2 regions of the Pseudoalteromonas sp. PSi26 genome follow, and region 2 is predicted to be linked to the other one. Evidence: predicted binding sites of a transcription regulator. Region 2 holds the regulator's gene; the other holds the start of a gene.
The links. Region 2 encodes FliA, which starts transcription of late flagellar genes. Its sites were predicted from a motif close to CTAAAGNTNNNNNNNNNNNNGCCGATA; they were not measured.
Positions count from the first base shown of each region.

Region 1: a site for FliA is predicted at 1,845-1,871, ahead of pomA (flagellar motor protein PomA). Genes of this name have one in related genera too.

Region 1 covers NZ_JBHNYT010000022.1:44,815-49,787, reverse strand. Annotated here, with positions in the region: gene ACFI34_RS17850 (flagellar motor protein MotB) at 94-1,014, opposite strand; gene pomA (flagellar motor protein PomA) at 1,017-1,784, opposite strand; gene ACFI34_RS17840 (exodeoxyribonuclease VII small subunit) at 2,079-2,321, shown strand; gene ispA ((2E,6E)-farnesyl diphosphate synthase) at 2,324-3,211, shown strand; gene dxs (1-deoxy-D-xylulose-5-phosphate synthase) at 3,313-4,973, shown strand, end outside.
Region 2 covers NZ_JBHNYT010000002.1:303,828-308,800, reverse strand. Annotated here, with positions in the region: gene ACFI34_RS03475 (chemotaxis protein CheA) at 1-102, opposite strand, end outside; gene ACFI34_RS03470 (protein phosphatase CheZ) at 118-885, opposite strand; gene cheY (chemotaxis response regulator CheY) at 904-1,287, opposite strand; gene ACFI34_RS03460 (RNA polymerase sigma factor FliA) at 1,327-2,037, opposite strand; gene ACFI34_RS03455 (MinD/ParA family ATP-binding protein) at 2,064-2,924, opposite strand; gene flhF (flagellar biosynthesis protein FlhF) at 2,917-4,392, opposite strand; gene flhA (flagellar biosynthesis protein FlhA) at 4,413-4,973, opposite strand, start outside.

The DNA.
Region 1 (4,973 bases), on a different contig from region 2:
TGATTTATTGTCGGTTCAATAGATAGATACTGGTAATAATTTGTAAAACTCAAAGCTGGGCTACTAATTAAGCCCAGCTTTATAATTTGAGCATTACCTCACATCAATAGGGTCAGACTCTTTTGCCTTACCTTGTAATATAGATATTTCAACTCGGCGATTCCGGCGTCGGTCTTCATTTGTCTCGTTAGGCACAAGCGGCCGAGTTTCAGCTCGCCCTACAACCATCATTCGTGTTTTATCAAACCCTTGAACTGTTTGCAATTCGCTAGCAACAGCCACTGCACGCTTAGACGACAAATCCCAGTTATTTACATATAACTCATTTGATACCTGAAAATCATCTGTATGCCCTGATACTGTAATTTCACCTGGTACGTCTTTTAAAAGTTCGCCAATGTCTTGAATAATCGGTTTAAACTTAGGTTGTAAAAAAGCACTGCCCGAAGGAAACGAGCCATTTTCTCTAATACGAATAATAATTTGCTGACCTAATGATTCAAGTTCTATGGCACCATCTATTATTTGCCTTTCTAACTGCTGCGCTATTTTTTTAACTAGCTCATTTGTTTGCTCTTGATCTGCAGCGGATATTGCTTGTTCTGATGACTGCTCTTGTGAGGTGCTTCTAGATTCACCGCCACGTTTATCGCCTCGCTGTTCTTGCCTGCCGCCCGCTGAACTTTCATCACCAGCCTGAAACTCTAGCATTTGCTGGGTCATTTCAACGGTTTGCTGTTGAATAGTTTCAATAGGTGTAGGTTCTGGCTTACCTGGGGTAAATTCCATAGCGATAACCGATGTCCCTTTTGGGATATCTTTAACCTCAATTTTATTTTGCACACCAAAAGCAAACTTCATAGAACCTGCAATTTGTTTAAATTTAAGTACATCCATTTCTGAGAATGCCAATAAGAGTACAAAAAAGCACATCAATAGCGACATTAAATCAGCAAATGTACCCATCCAAGCAGGCAAACCGGGGGGCGGGCATTTGCACTCTTCATCAGACATGGTTACTCCTCGGTATCAACTTTACGTTTAGACTCAGCCAAGTAATTTTTCAAAATACCTTCAATAACTTTGGGGTTTTGACCATCTTGAATTCCTAAAATAGCATCAAGAATCAAACGCTGATTCATCGCTTCTTCGTCTTTACGCAGCTCGAGTTTTACCTGAATTGGAATTGCTACTACATTCGCCAAAAATGCCCCATACAGGGTGGTCAATAGTGCCACGGCCATTGCAGGTCCGATCGCTTTGGGGTCGTCCATGTTTGATAACATGGCAACGAGGCCTATCAATGTACCAATCATTCCCATTGCGGGAGCTATGTCGGCAAGTGCTTTAAATAAGCCAGCACCTAGTTCATGACGGGTGGTGGTTAGAGAAATATCTTTTTGAAGTGTAGCGCGCACAACATCTGCGTCATGACCGTCAACAAGCATGTCAACGCCTTTACGCATAAATGGGTTTGGGATTTCTGCTTCTTCGAGTGCTAAAAAGCCACCTTTACGAGCAGAATCCGCAAGCTCTACTGCTTTTTCTATTAACTCTTCAGGCGACTCAATTTTAAACATGAATGCCTTACCAACTACCTTACCTATCCCTAAAAACTGAGACATAGTGAAGTTTGATAAAACAATAAACAGCGAGCCACCAAATACAATTACACTTGAAGGCGCATCGGCAAACATGCCCATTTCACCGCTACTACTCATAAACATAGACATGACAATTAAGCCTATTGCGCCTAGGATCCCTATTATGGTTGCTAAATCCACATTTCCTCCAGAGATTTCATGTTTAAATGCCTTATCATAAACTTTTTATTATTAACTGCTTATCGGCAACATACTGAATTGCTTAAGTCATTTTTGTAAATAAACATAAAAGTTATATTTATTATTTTATATCAAGTTAGACGCTCTGCCTAATTATCGAGTTTTCCTGACTAATTACACTGATTGACACGCGATTAATCGTGCTAAATGTAAAAAACTCATATCATCCTTTGACCTAGTTTAGCATTCCCCCTAAAATTGGCTCCTAAATTTATCATGCAAGCTGAAATAAAGATGGCGACTAAAAAACCTGAAAACTTAAGTTTCGAAAAAGCACTAGAAGAATTATCAACAATTGTTAGTGAAATGGAACAAGGTGATTTATCGCTTGAACAATCATTAAAGCAGTTCGAGCGTGGTATTGCACTCGCTGGTGCGTCATCTGAAAAATTACAGCAAGCAGAACAAAAAGTATCTATCCTAATGGGCAGTGGCGAAAAGTCAGCACTTACAAACTTTAATAATGATATGGAATAGTTGTGAGCATAAAAGACTATATTGAACGTGCTCAAATAGATGTAGCTACTACACTCAATAGCTACTTTGAACAACCGCTCGATAGTGATAAAACAATAAAAGAAGCCACTCATTACAGTTTATTTAATGGTGGAAAAAGGCTACGCCCTTTTTTGGTGTACGCTGTTGGTGAAATGCTAGGCGCTAAAAAAAGTGACTTAGACGTTTTGGCTGCAGCCATAGAATGCATTCATAGTTATTCATTAGTACATGACGACCTACCAGCTATGGATGATGATGATTTACGCCGCGGCTACCCCACTTGTCATATTGTATATGGTGAAGCGCAAGCCATTTTAGCGGGTGATGCATTACAAACTCTCGCCTTTGAACTTATAGCCACACATAACTTTAATTGCTCAGCCCAATCACAAGTAAAAATGATTGCTGCACTTGCACATGCATCAGGTATTGAAGGGATGGTGGCAGGACAAGGTTTAGACATTGCCGCAACTGACAAAGTTGTTTCTGTACAAGAGCTTGAGCGCATCCATAAGTTAAAAACCGGTGCACTAATTAACTGTGCGATAACACTAGGTGCACTGTGCAGTGAAAAAGCAGATGAACAAACTTTAGAAAACTTAAGCGTTTTTGGGTATGCTATAGGGCTGGCATTTCAAGTACACGACGATATTTTAGACGTGGAAGGCGACACCTTTATACTAGGTAAACCACAAGGCTCAGATATAGAAGCGAATAAAGCGACATACCCGGCGTTATTAGGTATGCTAGGCGCTAAAGAAAAGGCGCAAAATTTAATAACACAAGCCCACGAAGCGTTAGCACTTATTGATGCAGATACCACGCTTCTTGCGTCGCTGGCAAATTACCTTATTGAACGTGACCACTAGTCACAGTTTAAGCGTATTGCAAATAGCACTGACATTATTACTTAACATTCGTTGTTCACTCCCATTTGAAAGCGAATGTGATCGAAGGATATAAAAAAGCCATGACACTTGATAGTAGCAAGTATCCATTACTTAACTTGGTTGACAAACCAGCTCAATTACGAGACTTAGCGCAAGATAAACTTCCCGAGTTTAGCAATGAACTACGAGAGTATTTACTTAACTCTGTATCGCAAAGTAGCGGTCATTTAGCGTCTGGTTTAGGCACAGTTGAGCTTACAGTTGCACTTCATTATGTATATAACACACCAGAAGATCGTGTAGTGTGGGATGTTGGGCATCAAGCCTACCCGCATAAAATCTTAACGGGTCGCCGCGACCAAATGCATACTATTCGCCAAAAGGATGGTCTGCACCCATTCCCATTTAGGGATGAAAGTGACTACGACACATTCAGTGTTGGCCATTCTAGCACCTCAATTTCTGCAGCTTTGGGCATGTCAATTGCAGCGCAAAAAGAAGGCGCAGGACGTAAAACGGTTGCAGTTATTGGTGATGGCGCTATTACTGCGGGTATGGCATTTGAGGCGATGAACCATTTAGGCGATGTAAAATCAGACATGCTTATTATTCTAAATGATAACGAAATGTCGATTTCAGAAAACGTTGGCGCATTAACCAACCACTTTGCGCGTATTCTATCTGGTAGCTTTTACACCAACATTCGCGAAGGAAGTAAAAAGTTACTGTCTGGCGTACCGCCTGTTAAAGAACTTGCCAGCAGAATGGAAGAACATCTTAAAGGCATGGTTATCCCTGGTACGTTTTTTGAAGAACTTGGCTTAAATTATATTGGCCCAATTGATGGGCACGATGTAAACATGCTGGTTGATACATTACGTAATATGCGTAATTTAAAAGGTCCACAACTTCTTCATATAAAAACGCAAAAAGGCAAGGGTTACAAGCCAGCTGAAGCCGACCCTATTGGTTACCACGGCGTCCCTAAGTTTGATCCAAACACATCTAGCTTGCCTAAATCAAAACCGGGCGCCCCTACTTTTTCAAAAGTATTTGGCGACTGGCTATGCGACATGGCGCAGCAAGATGATAAGTTAATGGCTATCACTCCTGCCATGCGTGAAGGCTCGGGCATGGTGCGCTTTTCAAAAGAACATGCTGATAAATATTTTGACGTCGCAATTGCTGAACAACATGCAGTAACTCTAGCCGCAGGTTTTGCATGTGAAGGCTTAAAGCCTGTTGTTGCTATCTATTCAAGCTTTTTACAACGCGCGTACGATCAATTAATTCACGATGTTGCACTGCAAAACTTACCCGTATTATTTGCCATAGACCGAGCAGGTATTGTGGGTGCCGATGGCGAAACACACCAAGGCGCATACGATCTCAGCTTTATGCGTTGTATTCCTAATATGGTTATTATGGCACCTAGCGATACTAATGAATGCCGCCAAATGTTGTACACCGGTTACAAAGCTAATTGCCCGGTTGCTATTCGTTACCCTCGCGGAAGCGCTGGTACGGCAGATATTCAGAGCGATATGCAACTTTTCGAAATTGGTAAAGCAAATACAGTAAAAGAAGGTTCAAAGATTGCCATTTTGTCATTTGGTACATTGCTTGAAAACGCACAACTTGCTGCAACTGAACTTAATGCAACACTTGTTAACATGCGCTTTATAAAGCCACTTGATACCTCTCTGCTAAACGACATTATTAAAAATCACGATGTTATAGT
Region 2 (4,973 bases):
TGGATTGTTTTCCAGCTCAACTAACTGTTCAGATAAAAGCTCTAGGATTTCTCCTGCCTCTACAAGAAAGTCTTGTAAAATATCTTCATCGACTTCAAACATGCAGTTACTCTCCTCTTAGAAGCCCAAACTTGATAAAAGATCATCGACTTCATCTTGATCAGATACAACATCATTACGTGATTCTTTATCAATAATAGGGCCTTCTGGACCTGCTAAAGTTTGTTCGTCTAATGGTTCTTTTGTTTTTTGTTGTTCTATTTTTTCGGCTTTACTTTCGTTTTGATCAGCGAAGGCTGTCAAAAGATGAATTAAGCTTTCTTCAACTTCTCTAACAAGCTCAATAACTCGGCGAATAACTTGTCCGGTTAAATCTTGATAGTCTTGTGCCATAAGTACATTAGTCATCAAACTTTGCAGCTCATCGGTTTTATGATGAGAATTGTTCATAAACTTATCAATGCTGTGGCATAACGATTTAAACTCCCCTAACTCAATCTCTCGATTCATTAGGCGATCCCATGTCGGTTTGATAAGAGATATTTCATCTGCCAACTGTTGAGCAATTGGTAGGCTAGCCTCAACAGCATCCATTGTTTTATTTGCGGCATTTTCTGTCATTTCTATAACATAATTGAGCCGTTTTTTTGCATCTGGAATAGCATCGGTAGTTAAGTCAGTTAAGCGAGTGTCTAGCTCGAAGCTTTTTAAAGCCTCATGCAATTGACGGGTTAACTTTCCAACTTCAGCAAATATTTCAGATTGCTCCTTAGAAGCAGTATCTAAAATTAACTGATTGGCTTTGTCTTGCTCACCGTTTTCTAGATAAACAACGAGCTGACGAGCTTGTTCTAAAGTTATTTGAGGCGCAGCAAGTGCTGACATAAGCCTCTCCCCCTATCATTAGCCTAAACGTTCAAATACTTTTTCTAATTTAGTTTTGAGTGTTCCAGCAGTAAATGGCTTAACAATATAACCATTAACACCTGCCTGTGCTGCCGCTATAATTTGTTCTTTTTTAGCTTCAGCCGTTACCATCAATACCGGAATGTGTTTAAGCTTATCATCCGCACGTATTGCTCTAAGTAGGTCTATGCCCTGCATTCCTGGCATATTCCAATCGGTAACAACAAAATCAAATACTTGATTTTGTAGCATTGGCAAAGCGGTTGACCCATCGTCTGCTTCTTGAACATTAGTGAAACCTAAGTCACGCAACAGATTTTTAATAATACGTCTCATTGTTGAAAAATCGTCAACAACCAGAATTTTCATGTTTTTATCCAAAACATCCCCCAGTGAGGTCTTAACCTTGTTTACTTACTACTAGTTTATCCAGTCATTGATTTTAGCTTTAAGCTTAATCATCGCCTGACCATGTATTTGACTTACACGCGATTCACTTACATCGAGTATATGCCCTATTTCTTTTAAATTCATTTCATCGTTATAGTACAAAGACAGCACCATTGCATCACGTTCTGGTAAAGATTTTATTGCACCTAATAAAGATTCATTAAACCGCTCATCTTTAACGTTATTAAACGGTTTGTCTAGCGCTAAATCTTGGTCCACTGGACTGATGACATCTTCATCAACACCCAGGTCTTCAATACCTAGTACTTTACTTGCATTTACATCGTTTAGGATATGATGGTACTCATTTAACGAAATTTCAAGTTTTTCAGCAACTTCTATATCTGTCGGCTCACGGTTTAAGCTTTTTTCTAAAAAAGCAATTGTTTCGGCCACCAAACGGCTTTTACGATGCACTGAGCGGGGTGCCCAATCGCCACGTCGCATCTCATCAAGCATTGCTCCACGAATACGAATCCCCGCAAAAGTTTCAAAGCTAGCCCCTTTGGTTGCATCAAAGCTCTTAGATGCTTCAATCAGGCCTATCATGCCTGATTGTATTAAATCGTCCAACTGAACGCTGGCAGGTAAACGCGCTATAAGGTGACATGCCACTTTTTTGACAAGTGATGCATGTTTTTCAACAATCACATTTAAATTTTGTGCTGATTGATATCCCATAACTTTATTCACCAATGTTGTCATAATTAGCCGTTAACTAGTTTCTCTATGAAAAACTCCAAATGACCTGATGGTTGGTTGGGTATTGGCCATTTAACTGCTTTTGTTGCTAGCGCTTGAAACGCAAGTGCCGCAGGCGAATTTGGAAAAAGTTCTACAATAACTTTTTGACGGCGTGTTGCCTTACGCATATTTTCGTCGTAGGGAACCGTTGCAACCAAGTCCATTGATACATCTAAAAAGCGATCGGTTACTTTGGAAAGTTTTGCAAATAACTCTTGCCCTTCACGCATGCTGCGGACCATATTTGCAACAATTTTAAATTTATATACACCATGCTCACGGCTCAATACTTTTATCAGCGCGTAGGCATCTGTTATTGATGTAGGCTCGTCGCATACAACAACCATGACATCTTGTGCTGCGCGGGAAAAACTCAGCACCATGTCAGAAATACCTGCGGCTGTATCGACAATTAAAATATCAAATTCTGTATTTAATTCGCTAAAAGCTCTGATGAGTCCCGCATGCTCTGAAGGCGACAATTCAACCATGCTTTGAGAGCCCGACGTTGCGGGTACAATTTTAATACCTGCGGGGCCTTCAACTAAAATTTCATCAAGTTCGCATTCACCAGATAAAACATGTGATAAGTTACGTTCAACACGTAGTCCTAGCATAACGTCACAGTTTGCTAAGCCTAAATCGGCATCAAGAACCAATACTCTGTTACCTTGCTGGCCTAATGCAATTGCGGTATTAAGAGAAACATTTGTTTTTCCTACTCCACCTTTACCGCCAGTGACAGCGATAACTTTTACGCCGTTGTTATTGTTTTGACTCATTTTGCGCAGGCCACTTGCTTGATCTAATACTGTGTTAATCATACATCCCTACTGTGCTTGGCGCCACTGCTTGGTGCCTTGAATGTTGTGCTTTTGCTCTTTTTAAATAGAGTTGCTCAGCCTTTTTAACTAGTTTTTCAGCATTTGCAACTCGAATATCTTCTGGTACTCGTTGACCGTTAGTAAGATACCCTATTGGAAGGCGATTTTGAATCGCAATACTAATAATCTCACCTAAACTTAAAGATTCGTCTAATTTGGTGAATATACAACCACTTAACTGCACTTTTTTAAAGTGTCTGACGGTTTCTTGCAACACGTGTATTTGCGATGTTGCACTGAGCACTAAATAACTACGAATATCAACGCGCTGGTTACGCATTAGCGTATTAAGTTGTTCAGTTAAGCGCAAGTCGCGCTGACTCATACCCGCAGTATCAATTAATACTAGTCGTTTATTTCGTAAATGATATAAAACTTCAGCTAATTCATTAGCATCTTTAACTTGCTTTACACTACAACCTATAATTCGGCCATAAGTAGCAAGTTGCTCATAAGCACCAATTCTGTATGTGTCTGTTGTGATTAAAGCGACTTTGTCTGCACCGTATTTTTGTGCGCCAAGTGCAGCTAATTTAGCAACGGTTGTTGTTTTACCAACACCAGTTGGACCGACTAAGGCGTATACACCGCCTTGACGTAAAATCTCGTTGTTAGTTGTCTGCATCTGATCTTCAACCATTGTTAGAAGAGCTTTCCAACCTTGCTGGCGAGATACATCGTCAGGAACAAAGCACGCCATTTGCTCAGCAACATCTTTATCTATTCCCATACCGACTAAACGATCAATCATGCATGCACGAGTAGGGTCGCGTCTTGCCATGTCTTGTTGCATAAGCCCTGATACTTGATGCTCTAACAACTGACGAATGGCATTCATTTCGTCACGCATTGACGAAATTTGCTCACTTTCATTATGTTTAGTTTCTTGGCGAGCTGTCACTGGGGTGTCAAGGTCATCAAAATCACTTTCTAGGTCATCAAACCCAAGGCTATCTGCTTGTGTTTGCGGACGCGCTGAAGCTTGACGCTCATTGGTGAATATAGGCCGAGGACGCTGTTCTTGCGCTGGCTCTTGGTAGTTGTCTGTAGTGTCAATACCTGATTGCGAAAACATAGAAGCCAGTTCTGCAGAGCGAGGACGTGGAGCTTGACGCTCTAATAATGCTTGAAGACTATCGGCTACTTTCGCTTGTGGCTCTGGCTTAGCGCGAAGTGGCTCTGGTTTTACAAAATTATGCACTGGCTGTGACTTTGCAAAACTTTGTGCTGGCGCACTTTGCGGTTGCTCTTTTTTAGGGGCTGCTTTGTCATAATCAACAGCTGCTACAATTTCGACACCGTTGGCTAGCTTTTTATTTGACATAATAACCGCATCAACACCTAATTCGTCTTTAACTTCTTTAAGTACTGTGCGCATATCTTTAGCAAAAAAACGTTTTATTTTCATGATTCAACCCCTTTAAAATCTTATTGTTGGCCTACAGAGCTGACTATCTTGATCTGTCTTTCATCTGGTACCTCTTGATAAGACATCACCCTTAAACCCGGGATGGTGTACTTAACAAAACGAGATAACACAGTGCGTAACATTCCCGACGTTAGCAATATTGAAGGTTCACCGGACATTTCTTGGTTTTGATGCGCTTCGTTTAGTGACACTTGAAGTCGCTCTGCAAGTCCTGGTTCTATACCGGCACCTTCGTCGCCTGCATTTTGTAGTGACTGATGCAACATCTGTTCCAACTCAGGTGCCAAGGTTATGACAGGGATTTCTGACGACATACCCACAGCATCTTGAACTATTAATCGGCGTAATGAAATACGCACTGCAGCCGTTAATACATCAGGGTCTTGACTACGTGGCCCATACTCAACAAGGGTTTGTACAATTGAGCGCATATCACGAATTGCAACGCCTTCATTAAGTAGATTTTGTAGTACTTTTACTATCACAGTTAACGGTAATACGTCAGGGACTAAACCTTCAACTAAGCGAGGGTGGCTTTTACCTAACATATCTAATAAGTT